One region of the Nocardia sp. NPDC051052 genome, then DNA from elsewhere that is predicted to be linked to it. Evidence: riboswitches for the same ligand, from Rfam matches in the RefSeq annotation. Region 1 holds a riboswitch; each other region holds the start of a gene.
What was found. Region 1 has a riboswitch for S-adenosylmethionine ahead of ACIBCN_RS32205 (rhodanese-like domain-containing protein). Riboswitches for the same ligand answer to the same signal wherever they lie in the genome.

Region 2: linked by a shared signal. The riboswitch ahead of ACIBCN_RS12465 (aminotransferase class V-fold PLP-dependent enzyme) and the one ahead of ACIBCN_RS32205 (rhodanese-like domain-containing protein) in region 1 are both predicted to bind S-adenosylmethionine.
Region 3: linked by a shared signal. The riboswitch ahead of ACIBCN_RS03165 (amino acid ABC transporter permease) and the one ahead of ACIBCN_RS32205 (rhodanese-like domain-containing protein) in region 1 are both predicted to bind S-adenosylmethionine.

Annotation. Positions count from the first base shown of each region.
Region 1 covers NZ_JBITFL010000010.1:330,508-334,714, forward strand. The annotation lists gene fgd (glucose-6-phosphate dehydrogenase (coenzyme-F420)) at 1-27, shown strand, start outside; gene ACIBCN_RS32200 (O-succinylhomoserine sulfhydrylase) at 106-1,320, opposite strand; gene ACIBCN_RS32205 (rhodanese-like domain-containing protein) at 1,391-1,807, opposite strand; SAM riboswitch class IV at 1,822-1,938, opposite strand; gene ACIBCN_RS32210 (hypothetical protein) at 2,002-2,448, opposite strand; gene ACIBCN_RS32215 (FAD-dependent oxidoreductase) at 2,908-4,207, shown strand, end outside.
Region 2 covers NZ_JBITFL010000003.1:458,713-462,919, forward strand. The annotation lists gene ACIBCN_RS12460 (flavin reductase family protein) at 109-660, shown strand; gene ACIBCN_RS12465 (aminotransferase class V-fold PLP-dependent enzyme) at 698-2,059, opposite strand; SAM riboswitch class IV at 2,107-2,220, opposite strand; gene ACIBCN_RS12470 (LysE family translocator) at 2,331-2,978, shown strand; gene ACIBCN_RS12475 (Pls/PosA family non-ribosomal peptide synthetase) at 3,309-4,207, shown strand, end outside.
Region 3 covers NZ_JBITFL010000001.1:713,180-717,386, forward strand. The annotation lists gene ACIBCN_RS03155 (ABC transporter substrate-binding protein) at 1-71, opposite strand, end outside; gene ACIBCN_RS03160 (amino acid ABC transporter ATP-binding protein) at 71-838, opposite strand; gene ACIBCN_RS03165 (amino acid ABC transporter permease) at 835-1,863, opposite strand; SAM riboswitch class I at 2,102-2,196, opposite strand; gene ACIBCN_RS03170 (hypothetical protein) at 2,416-3,129, shown strand; gene ACIBCN_RS03175 (glycosyltransferase) at 3,197-4,207, opposite strand, start outside.

The sequences.
Region 1 (4,207 bases):
GCCCCCCGCCTCCGCGCCCTGGCCTGACCCACAGACCACCCGCACGTCGCACAGGGACTGAACGCCCGCTGCGACGTGCGGGCGTCGATCTGTGTGGACGATCCGCTAGCTGAGGGCGCGGTCGAGGTCGGCGAGGAGGTCTTCTAGGTCTTCCAGGCCGGTGGAGATGCGCAGGACGCCGTCGGAGAGGCCGATGGTGGCTCGGCCTTCGGGGCCCATGGCGCGGTGGGTTGTGGTGGCGGGGTGGGTGATCAGGGATTTGGCATCGCCGAGGTTGTTGGAGATGTCGATGATGCGTAGGCGGTTGAGGACTTCGAAGGCGCGCTTCTTCGCCTCCTGCGGGGGGGCATTCAGTTCGAAGGTGACCACGGTGCCGCCGGCGCTCATCTGGCTGGTGGCCAGGTCGTGCTGCGGATGTGATTCCAGGAACGGGTATTTCACCCAGCTGACCGACTTGTTGGACTCCAGGAAGCGGGCGATGCGCAACGCGGATTCGGTCGAATGGCGCACGCGCAGCGGCATTGTCTCCAAACCCTTGAGCAGCGTCCACGCGTTGAACGGGCTCAGGGCCGGACCGGTATGGCGCATCAGGGTTTTCACCGGGCCGTCGATGTAGTCCTTCGCGCCGAGGATGGCGCCGCCGAGCACCCGGCCCTGGCCGTCGATGTGTTTGGTGCCGGAATAGACGACCACGTCGGCGCCCAGTTCGAAGCCGCGCTGCAGCAGCGGGGTGGCAAAGACGTTGTCCAGCACCACCTTCGCGCCCGCGGCGTGCGCGAGTTCGGTGACCCGGCGCACGTCGACGAGGGTCTGCATGGGATTGGCCGGGGTCTCGAAGAACACCGCCTGGGTGGGCACGGACAACGCCTGCTCCCACTGCTCCAGATCTTCGCCGTCGACGAAGACGGTCTCGACGCCCCAGCGCGGCAGGATCTCGTTGCACACCACGAAGCAGGACCCGAACAGGCTGCGCGCGGCGACAATTCGGTCGCCGGCACCGAGCAGCGCGCCCAAAGCGGTGAATACCGCGGACATTCCGCTCGCGGTCGCGAAGCATGCCTCGGCGCCGTCGAGCAGCCGCATCCGCTCCTCGAACATGGCCACCGTCGGGTTGCCGTAGCGGGAGTAGACGAAATGCTCCACATCGCCGGTGAACGCGGCCTCGGCGGCCTCCGCGCTCTCGTAGACGAAGCCCGAGGTCAGGTAGAGCGCCTCGGAGGTTTCCTCGAAACCGGAGCGGCGCAACCCCCCGCGCACCCCGAGGGTCGCGGGGCCGACGCCCTCGGGCAGCGGCTTGTCGAACGCACCACCGGTAATCACGACTGCCTCCCTACGCCGCACGACCGCACCTCGGTACCCACCAACGCCGTCGCGGACCTACAGCACGTGCTCATGACTGCCGCCAGGGCAAGCCGAGGGCACGCCAGCCGGTTCCGCCGCGATGTCCGTCGGCGTCGACCGGGCCTTCGAAACCCTCGAGCACGTTGTACGAGGTGCCGAATCCGGCCTGCGTCGAGGCGATCGCCGCGCCGATGGAGCGCTGTCCCGAGCGGCAGAGGAAGATCACCGGGGCTTCGGGATTGTGGCCGTCGAGCGCCGTGACCAGCTGCTCGGTGAACTCGCCGTTGCGCGTGCCGGTCGAGTCGACCCACTCGATCAGCACCGTCGGGCGCTCGATCGAACTGGTGTCCGGCACGCCGACGAACTTCCATTCGGCCTCGGTACGCACGTCGACCAAGACAGCTTCGGGGTTGTCTCGCAACAGATCCCAAGCCTGCTGCGGGGTGATGTCACCGGCATAACTCATCTGGACCCTCCTAGAATCCGCACTTGCCACGCTCGGGTTTGACGCGCGGCCAGGTCGTCACCCGGAGCACCCCACCGCGGAGGAGGGTTGCCGACCAGTATTGCCGGGGCTTGACACTGGTTCTCATGACCTTCTGCTGAGATTGCCTGGACTGGGGTCACCCTGTCAAATGGCTGCTCACGGTATGAGAATGCTCAATTACAGACCAGCCATTTGTCGCCGGATCTGGTCAGATTCCAGGTGGAAGTCTGCTCATCGCCGTCGACCTTGGTGGTGACCGTCGCCTTCGCCCGGTCGCCGTCGACCTTCGGATCATCGAGTTTCGTGATTTCTACAGTCTTTCCGCCGCCGGACCGCCCGGCAAGTGGGGACCGCTTCGGATCGAAGCCCTGGCAGCCCGCGCCTGGTGGGGGCACCAGGTCGGTGTTGTTGGACCCCTCGACGAAGTCGCGCACCGCGGCGGCGATCCGGTCCGATTCTGTGACATTTTTCTCAGCGGGCGACAGCACCCCGCCGAGCACGATCGCGCCGAGCACGAGCACCGCGATGACGGCCGCGGCGACGAACGGTGCCACGGAACGCTTGTCGGTCTGATCGACCTTGATGACTTCGTCCTCGGCAGGTGACTGCTGATCGCTCATACGACGATGATCCCTGGTCGGCGGCGATATCCGGCGCGCGCCCCCGCACTGCCCCGGCGCAGGCGACGAAGGTTGTTGTGCCGCGCGGGGAATCAACGGTGCGCGAGCGGGTAACCCCGTAGCGCACGTCGGCGGCATCCGTTCAGTTCACGCACCGCCGAGGGCGGCCGCACGCACCACCGATAGAATCGCGAGACTGCGGCCTGCTGTCATAGCCGCGGCTGGGGTGGCCACGAGCCGACAACTCCAGCGTCCGCGCCGCCAGGTGCAACCAGCCAGCGCGTAACTTAGCCTAGGCTAAGGAAGACGCCGTTAATTTGTTCTCGACCATAAGGGTGCGCGTAAAAGATGACCGAACAGAGTGCAGAGTCGATCAGCGGTGTTCGCGAGCCCTCCGTGGTTACGCAGGCTGCCTCCTCCGGGCTTGACGCGGACACCGCCGGTAACCGCCCGCTGCGCATCGCCATCGTCGGCGCCGGACCGGCCGGGATCTATGCCGCCGACGCGCTGATGAAGTCCGATGCCGAGGTCAGCATCGACCTGTTCGAGCGCATGCCCGCGCCGTTCGGGCTGATCCGCTACGGCGTCGCGCCGGACCATCCGCGCATCAAGGGCATCATCACCGCCCTGCACAAGGTCCTCGACAAGCCGCAGGTGCGCCTGCTCGGCAACATCGACTACGGCACCGACATCACCCTCGATGACCTGCGCACCTTCTACGACGCGGTGATCTTCTCGACCGGCGCCAACGCCGACCGCGCGCTGGGCATCCCCGGCATCGGCCTGGACGGCTCCTACGGCGCGGCCGACTTCGTGTCCTGGTACGACGGTCACCCGGACGTGCCGCGCACCTGGCCGCTGGACGCGGAGAAGGTCGCCGTGCTCGGCGTCGGCAATGTCGCCCTCGACGTGGCCCGCGTGCTGGCCAAGACCGGCGACGAGCTGCTGCCGACCGAGATCCCGCCGAACGTCTACGCGGGCCTCAAGGCCAACAAGGCGCTCGAGGTGCACGTGTTCGGCCGCCGCGGCCCGGCGCAGGCCAAGTTCACCCCGCTGGAGCTGCGCGAGCTGGATCATTCGCCGACCATCGAGGTCATCGTCGATCCCGAGGACATCGACTACGACGAGGGCTCCGAGGCCGCGCGCCGCCACTCCAAGCAGGTCGACATGATCGCGAACACGCTCGAGCAGTGGGCGATTCGCGACGTCGGCAACCGCCCGCACAAGCTGTTCCTGCACTTCTTCGAGTCGCCCTCGGAGATCCTCGGCGAGGACGGCAAGGTCGTCGGCCTGCGCACCGAGCGCACCCAGCTCGACGGCACCGGCAACGTCAAGGGCACCGGCACCTTCAAGGAATGGGACGTGCAGGCGGTCTACCGCGCCGTCGGTTACCTGTCGCAGAACCTGACCAGCCTGCCGTTCGACGACCAGGCGGGCACCGTGCCCAACGAGGCGGGCCGCGTGATCGGCGACGAGAACGCCGACGGCGCCGACCGCTACGTGCCTGCCACCTACGTCACCGGTTGGATCAAGCGCGGCCCGGTCGGCCTGATCGGCCACACCAAGGGCGACGCGAACGAGACGGTGGCCTGCCTGCTCGACGACAGCGCGAACTTCACCCCGGCCGCGCAGCCGGAGCTGGACGCCGTCACCGCCTTCCTGGAGGGCAAGGGCATCCCGTTCACCACCTGGCAGGGCTGGTACCGCCTGGACGCGCACGAGCGCTCGCTCGGCGAGCCGGAGGGCCGCGAGCGCGTCA
Region 2 (4,207 bases), on a different contig from region 1:
GCACCGGCTACCCCACCCCGTCCATACTGCCGGTCGCCAACGCCACCCTCACCCCACCTAAGTCTGGCCTAAATACGCGGAGAGGCGGGACGGCGTAGTTTTGGGCGGGTGACCGAAGCAGAACGGCCCGCCACGGATTTCCAGGTCCCTGATGATCTGAGCGGAATCACCGCCGAGCAATTCCGCGCCTCGATGCGCCACTATCCGGCGGGCGTCACCGTTGTCACGCTGAACTCTCCGAACGGCCCGATCGGCTTCACCGCGACGTCTTTCGCGTCGCTGTCGCTGGCGCCCCCGCTGGTGTCCTTCAACATCGCGCACACCTCTTCCAGCCTGACCGCTCTGCTCGATGCCGACTCCGTCGTCATCCATTTCCTCGGCGAACACCAGCACGACCTGGCTCAGCGTTTCGCCCGCACAGCTGCGGACCGTTTCACCGACCGCTCGCTGTGGACCACCCTCGACACCGGCGAACCGGTCCTGCACGGCACCCCCATCTGGCTGCGCGCCACCATCCACCAACTGATCCCGCTCGGCGACCACACCCTCGTCGTCGGCCTGGTGACCCGAGTCCACGACAACACCAACGAAACTCCCGCCGCCGCTCCCCTGCTCTACTACAACGGCCGCTACCACCGCCCGACCAAACTCGGCGACTGAGCGCGGTCGTCCAGGTCGGACGACCGCTATTGCCGGACTAGCCGACGAGGCAGGGCGCCGCGCCGATCGAGGCTTCGGAGGTGAACGGGCGGGTTTCGGGGGTGGGGTTCCAAAGTCCTTGCGTGGTGGCGTAGTTCCAGGCCGGGCCGGTGCGCACGAGGGTGGCGACGGCTTCGATGAGCCGGTCTACGTCGGCGAGGGTGGTGCCGAGGCCGATGCTGGCGCGGAGGGCACCGTCGAGGTCGAGGCGGGCGAGCAGCGGGTGCGCGCAGAAGCGGCCGTCGCGGACGCCGATGCCGTGTTCGGCGGAGAGGTAGGCGGCGACGTGGCCGGGGACGAAGCCGTCCAGGGTGAAGGCGACGATGCCGACCGTGTCGGGGGCGTCGTTCCAGATGCGCAGCAGGTTGACGCCGGGGATGGCGGCGAGGCCGTCGCGCAGTCGGTCGGCCAGGCGGTGTTCGTGCGCGGCGAGGGTGTCGGCGTCGATTCGACTGAGCGCGTCGCAGGCGGCGGCGAGTGCGGCGGCGCCGAGCACGTTGGGTGAACCGCCCTCGTGCCGCTGCGGCGCGGGCGCCCATTCGGCGCCGGTGGTGGTGACCTCACGGACCGCGCCGCCACCGGCCAGGTAGGGCTGCGCGGTGTCGAGCCAGTCGCGGCGGCCGACCAGCACGCCCGCGCCGAACGGCGCGTACAGCTTGTGCCCGGAAAACGCGAGGTAGTCGATGCCGGTGTCGCGCAGGCTGATTCGCCGGTGCGGCGCGAGCTGAGCGGCGTCGACGAGGATGCGGGCGCCGCACTGGTGGGCGATGGTGGCCAGGCGCTCCAGCGGCAGCACCTCGCCGGTGACGTTGGACGCGCCGGTGACCGCGAGCAGCGCGGCGGGCTTGCTACACAGCTCGGCGACCAACCGCCCGACGGTCTCCTCGACGGTGGCCGCGGCTTGCACGACGCGGCGGCCGTGCCTGGTCCACGGCAGGAAGTTGGCGTGATGCTCGATGTCGAGCACCACGGTGTCGCCGGGCACGCAGGACGCGAGCAGATTCAGCGAGTCGGTGGTGTTGCGGGTGAACACCACCACCTGGTCGTCGGTCGCGTCGAGGAAGCGGGTCACCGAACCGCGGGCCGCCTCGTAGCACTCGGTGGAGATCCGCGAGGCGTAGCCCGCGCCGCGATGCACGCTCGCGTAGAACGGCAGCAGTTGCTGTACCCGGTCGGTGACCTGGGCCAATGCGGGTGCGCTCGCGGCGTAGTCGAAGTTGGCGTAGGTGGTCGTCCCGCCCTGGACGAGGGGCACCTGGAGGTCGTCGCCGGATACCCGGGCGAGGGGGGCAGAGCTTACCCACCCCGCCGACTCCGCCGTCTGCCGTCCCCTGGCGTCCTGAGTTACCACAGCAGTCATCACGAAAATCCCGTCGGCTCTGGGACCCGCAATCAGACGATTCGTCGAGTCCGCGCTTGCCGCACCCGGTCGGGTGTCAGCCCGGTCGTCACCCGGAGCACCCCACCGCGGAGGAGGGTTGCCGACCAGCAAGCCGGGGCTGAACGCTGGTACTCATGACCTATCCCGAGATTGGCAGATGTCCCCCGGCGCTGTCAACCACGGCGCCGCCGCGTGTGTCGGCGGGCAATAAAGCGTTGCCAATTCGGCCGTTCTGAGTTCACATCGTGAGGTGTCACTTTCGCTGCTGATCAGCTTCATCGGCCTATGCGTCCTGCTGGCGCTCACGCCGGGGCCGGATTCGTTCCTGGTGCTGCGGTTCTCGCTGGTCGACGCGCGACCGGGCGTCGCGGCCGCGATCGGGTCGTCGCTGGGCGGGCTGCTGTGGGCGGTGGTGGTCGCCGCCGGCGTCGCCACGCTGCTCGAGCAGTCGGCGACGGCGTACCGCGCGCTCAAGCTGATCGGTGGAATCTACTTGGTGTACTTGGGTATTCGCGCGTTGCTCGAGCAACGGCGGCAGCGCAGGGCCGGCCAGGAATCCGACGGCGCCGCCGGCATCGCGAAGGCGGGCGGCGGCACCCGCGCATCGGTTCGCTCGGCGTTCACCGCGGGCGTTGTCTCGTGCATGTTCAACCCGAAAGTCGGCCTGTTCTATCTCGCCGTGCTGCCCCAATTCCTGACCGAGGTCACCTTCGCCAACACCCTCGCGCTCGGTGCCGTCGAATCGTCGATTGCGGCGGTCGCGATGGTGCTCCTGGCGCTGGCCGCCGCTCGCGCGGTCGCGCTGCTGCGCCGCCCGAGGATCCGGGATCGGCTCGAACTTGCCAGCGCCGCCATCCTGACCGCCCTCGGCGTCGGCACCGCCGCCTCCGCGGCGTGACCCGAAACGCCCTGAGCTGCAGGATCACCAGGCCGATGAGGGGAATCACACCGGGTTGAGCAGGTCGGTTCAGCGACCGCCCAGCGAACCCACCGGGTAACCCGCCCACCAGGCCTTGCTTCGGCGCGCCCGGCAGAAATCGCCACGACCTGCAACAACCCCGCCCGCGTTCTCCCGAGCGGCATCCGCGGCGGTGAGCAACAAACGTCGACAACCCCGAGTACCGTGGACAACTGGTCACCAGGGCGTTTGCCAACTGGTAACCCAGCTATGACACAAACAACACCAGGGAAGTGCGAGGCAGGTCGAATGGGAGGTGGGCAGGGCGTCATGCTCCAACCACAGGTTGATGTGACGGTTGACCCACTACTCCGGACCGCGCACACGCCGCAGGCCCGGACCCTCGTCGACATCCTGACCGCGACCGCGCTGACCCATCCGGACGCACCCGCCATCGATGACGGCCAGGTGGTGCTCAGCTACCTCGAACTCGTCGTCGAGATCGAGAAGACCATGGCCAGGCTCGCCACGGCGGGCGTGCGGCCGGGCGACCGGGTCGGCGTTCGGATGCCGTCGGGCTCCAGGGAGCTCTACCTGACCATCCTCGCCGTCCTGTACGCGGGCGCCGCGTATGTGCCGGTCGACGCCGACGACCCGGACGAGCGAGCCCAGCTGGTCTTCGGCGAGGCTCAGGTCACCGCGATCGTCACCGCGGCGGGCATCGCGACGACGCCGGCGGGAATCCGTGCCGCAGCGGACAATCCGGCCGACGCGAGCACCAGCACGCTGCCGACCCCCACCGACGACGCCTGGATCATCTTCACCTCCGGCTCCACCGGAACGCCGAAAGGTGTTGCGGTGACTCATCGCAACGCCGCCGCGTTCGTGGACGCCGAGGCCCGCCTGTTCCTGCCGGATGCCCCGATCGGTCCCGGTGACCGGGTGCTCGCCGGACTCTCCGTCGCCTTCGACGCCTCCTGCGAGGAAATGTGGCTGGCCTGGCGCAACGGCGCCTGCCTCGTCCCCGCCCCGCGCGACCTGGTCCGCACCGGCGCCGATCTCGGCCCATGGCTGGTGCGGCGCGAAATCAGCATCGTGTCAACGGTACCGACGCTGGCCGCCACCTGGCCCGCCGAGGCGCTGGACGCCGTCCGGCTGTTGATCTTCGGTGGTGAAGCGGTGCCGCCCGAGCTCGCCGAACGTCTTGCGGGGAACACCGCCGCGCGAGC
Region 3 (4,207 bases), on a different contig from region 1:
GTGGCCAGCAGTACGATCGCGGTGGCGGCGGCGGTGGCCAGGGCGGAGAGCTTCATCGGATACCTGTTCATCAGCGGACTCTGGAAAGGAACGCGCGGGTGCGCGGGTGGCGCGGATTATCGAAAACCGCCTGGGGCGTGCCCTGCTCTACGATCGCGCCCGCGTCGAGAAACACCACGGTGTCCGCGATCTCGCGGGCGAAGCCGATCTCGTGGGTGACGATCACCAGCGCGGTGCCGCCGTGCGCGAGGTCACGGATCACGTCGAGCACCTCGCCGACCAGCTCGGGATCCAGTGCGGAGGTCGGCTCGTCGAACAGGATCACCCTGGGACGCAAGGCAAGTGCCCGCGCGATCGCCACCCGCTGCTGCTGCCCGCCGGACAGCCTGCGCGGGTACGCGTCGGCCAGTGCGCCGATGCCGACCCGGTCCAGCAGCACCCGCGCCTCGGCCTCGACCTCCTTGCGGTCCCGGCGCTGCGCGGAAAGCGGTGCGAGCGTGACATTGTCGAGCACGGTGAGATGCGGGAACAGGTTGAACTGCTGGAAGACGAACCCGATGCGGGAGCGCTGCTTGCGCACCTCGCGGTCGGGCAGCGCGTGCAAAGTATTGCGGCGCAGGCGATAGCCGATCAGCTCCCCGTCGATGTGCACGGTGCCCGCGTCCAGCGACTCCAGGTGGTTGACCACCCGCAGCAGCGTGGACTTGCCGGAACCGGACGGGCCGATCACCGTGACCACCTCGCCGGAGCGCACGGTCAGGTCGACGCCGCGCAGCACCTCGTGCGCGCCATAGGCTTTGCGGACGCCGCGGACCTCGACGGCGAGTGCGGCGGTCATCGGGTCGCTCCTCGTGGTGCGGTGGAACCGGATTCGGCGATCTCGCGCAGCTTCTGCCAGACCCGCTGTGTCGGTGACGGCGGCGGTGTGCGCTGAGTGCCCTTGGCGTAGTGGCGCTCGATGTAGTACTGCGCCACCGAGAGAACGGTGGTGAGCACGATGTACCAGGCGGTGGCGACCAGCAGCAGCGGTACCACCCGCCCGTTACGGCCGTAGATCACCTGGACCTGGTAGAACAGCTCCGCGATCGCCATCACGGACACGATCGAAGTGCCCTTGAACAGGCTGATCACCTCGTTGGTCGCGTTGGGCAGGATCGAGCGCATGGCCTGCGGGACCACGATGGAGCGAAACTGCCGCACCTTCGGAATGCCCAGCGCGGCAGCGGCTTCGAGTTGCCCGGCGTCCACGGAGATGATGCCCGCACGAATGATTTCGGCCGAATACGCCGCTTGGTGCAGCGCGAGCCCGATCACCGCCGCGGTGAATCCGCTGATCACGCCGTTCACCTCGAAGGTGAAAAACGAAGGGCCGAACGGGATTCCGACCGACAGTGTGTGGTACAGGTAGGCGATGTTGAACCAGAACAACAGCTGCACGATGAGCGGAATCGACCGGAACGCCCAGATGTAGCACCACGAGATCACCCGCAGCACCGGATTGCTGGACAACCGCGCGATAGCCAGCGCGGTGCCGAGCAGGAAGCCGAGGGCGGTGCCCCACGCGGTGAGTTCCAGTGTCACCTTCAGCGAGGCCAGCACCGACTTGGCGGTGATGTACTTCGCGAAAGTCGGCCAATCCCAACCCGGGTTGGTGACCAGACCGTGCATGAACTGCGCGAGCAGGACGAGCGCGACGGCACTGATCACCCAACGCCACGGGTGCCACGTCTTGGCGACGGTCGGCGCGGAATCGCCCGGTGCGGTGGGGGATTCGTCCGGCGCGAGCGCGGATTCGGTACGGACAGCAGTCCCGGCGCCGGGTGCGGGCGTGGCGGTGGCGATCGAATCGCCGTGCTCCGTCATGACTGCGGTGGCAGCTATGCCTATTGCTCGCTCGCTGCGCTCACTCATTGTCGAGGTCCTTCGGAAGAACGAACGAGACCGCGCCCCCATCGGGCGGCGATCACATCACCCGGCCAGCGACGGGTGCAACAGCCTGGCTGCGGGTCAGCCCCGACAGCTCGCGGACGTCACTGTGCACTGATCGATATGGCGACGGCGCCAACGGGTGCCTCGGACAGCGGCGATGATCACTTCGGTTCCTCCATCGGTCCCGGCGGAAGCACCCGCACCCGGTGAACCGGGGGGTTGCTGCGACGTCGACGAGCCAGGTCTCTCGGTCGCTCTGGATGGTTGTCGTCCGATCCGGACACCGGATGATGTCAGGGTCGAGCCGAATTATCATGCCCAGCGGGGGGACCCTTGGGCAAGGGAAGTAATCATCGTGAGTGTAAGGGGCCGCCGTCGCGGCCGGGAGACACGCCGAGAGCTTGCCGCAAGCAATACCGCCTGTTCACAGCGTTTGCCGGAGTACCGTCAGCCTTCGATTCGCGTCGACGAGGAGAAGAGGTCTCCGTGGCCGTACCGCGCCGTCTGACCATGCTGTCCGCTGTCGTGACCTGCTCGGTCGCGCTGGCGCTCGCGGCCCCCACCGCGGGCGCGGCCCCGGCGCCGCCCACGACGGCCCCCGTGCCGCCCGGCACCAACCAGACCGGCACCGTCGCTCCCGGCGACCTGTTCGGCGTCTACAACACCGCGATCGACGGCCTGCGCGCCTTCGGCATGCAGCCGTTCCTCTATCCGACCGCGGCCGCGTACTGCCTCAACGGCAACTCCCTCGGTCTCGCCCCGGCCGTCGCCGGTGCGGTGCCGGGCCCATGGCCCAAGACCTCGGTCACCATCCCCGGACTCGACCTGTCCGCCGTCAAGGCCGGACAGACCATGTTCACCTTCGTCCCCTACGGCCTGAACCAGGACGGGCCGGACACCACCGGCATGCAGGTGGCTTGGCTGAACGTGACCAGCGGCCGCGGCGGCCTCGCCTCGATGGGTCCGCTGTCCACCATCCTGCGCGCGATGATCCCGCCCGAGGTCCCGGTCGCCCTGCGCCCGATCGCCGAACGCGCCATCCAGGACTTCTTCTTCGCCGCCCTCCCGATGGGTGGCGTCCGCGCCGTGCCTGTCGACACCGGCCAGGGCACGGTGCTCGCCGCGGTCTTCGGCACCGTCGAGAACGGCGGCAAGTCCTGCTTCTTCCTGCCGACGGTGGGGATCACCGAGGTTCCGTAAGTGGTGCCGCTTACGTTGCGAGCGGGTCATTTTCAGGTCCGCAGTCGTGGTGCCGCGAATGATCGGGCTACCCGCCGTCAGACCTGAGCGCGCGACCCTTCCAGCGCAGCGCGCCCCGTCCTCGGGCGCGGTGGGAGCGCGCCCAGAGCCGCAAGTAGGCCGCCACGGAGAACGGGTGGGCCAGGGCCGCAAGGACATCAGCGGGGGAGAGCGGGCCGCAGGTTTCGGTGGAGCGGGCCAGCAGCCTGCCGGTGACGGCCGCCGCGTAGCCGAGGACACCGGCGCGGCGGATCACCCCACGACCACTGATAGCCGCCAATGGCGGGACCCAATAAGCCAGGGCGGCAATCGTTCCCACGACCGCTCCGCCCGCGATGGTGCCGCCGTACGCGGACCACAGCCAGCGGGTGTAACCGGCCTCGAGTTCGGCAGTGCCCGCATACATCCGGGTGCTTGCCATGCGGCCCCCGGCAACGAGGGTGGTGGATTGTCCTGCGCGACGCAGTGTTCGGGCGATGTCGAGGTCTTCCGTGGCGCTGGCGGCCACCGCCGCGTGTCCGCCGATGGCACGGTAGGCGGCGGTGTCGAACACCAGAAATTGGCCGCAGGCAACGGAAGTCGACGGTCGCAGGCTCCGGTTGGCCGGTGCGATCGGCAGCGTGGCCGCCCACGACCAGCACAGCAACGGCTGCACCAAGCCCTCGACCACCGATTCGGCCCGCTGTATCGGCCATGGCGACACCAACGCAACGACGCGCTGCCTGCGTAATTCGGTGACGGCCGCGGCGATCGCTCCCGGCGCCAGCCGCACATCCGCGTCCACGAACACCAGCACGGGCGTGACCACCGATTCGGCCAGTCGCGCACACGCGGCGGCTTTGCCGGTCCATCCGGTGGGCGGCTCGGCGTCGTTGCGCAACACCGTGATTCGCGGATCCCCACCGACCGCGTCGACGGCCATCGCATAGGTCTCATCATCGGACGCGTCATCGATGATCACGACACGCATCCGCGCGACGCCACGCTGTGCCCGCAGATCCGCGATCAACCCGGGCAGCCGCGCGGCCTCGTCACGAGC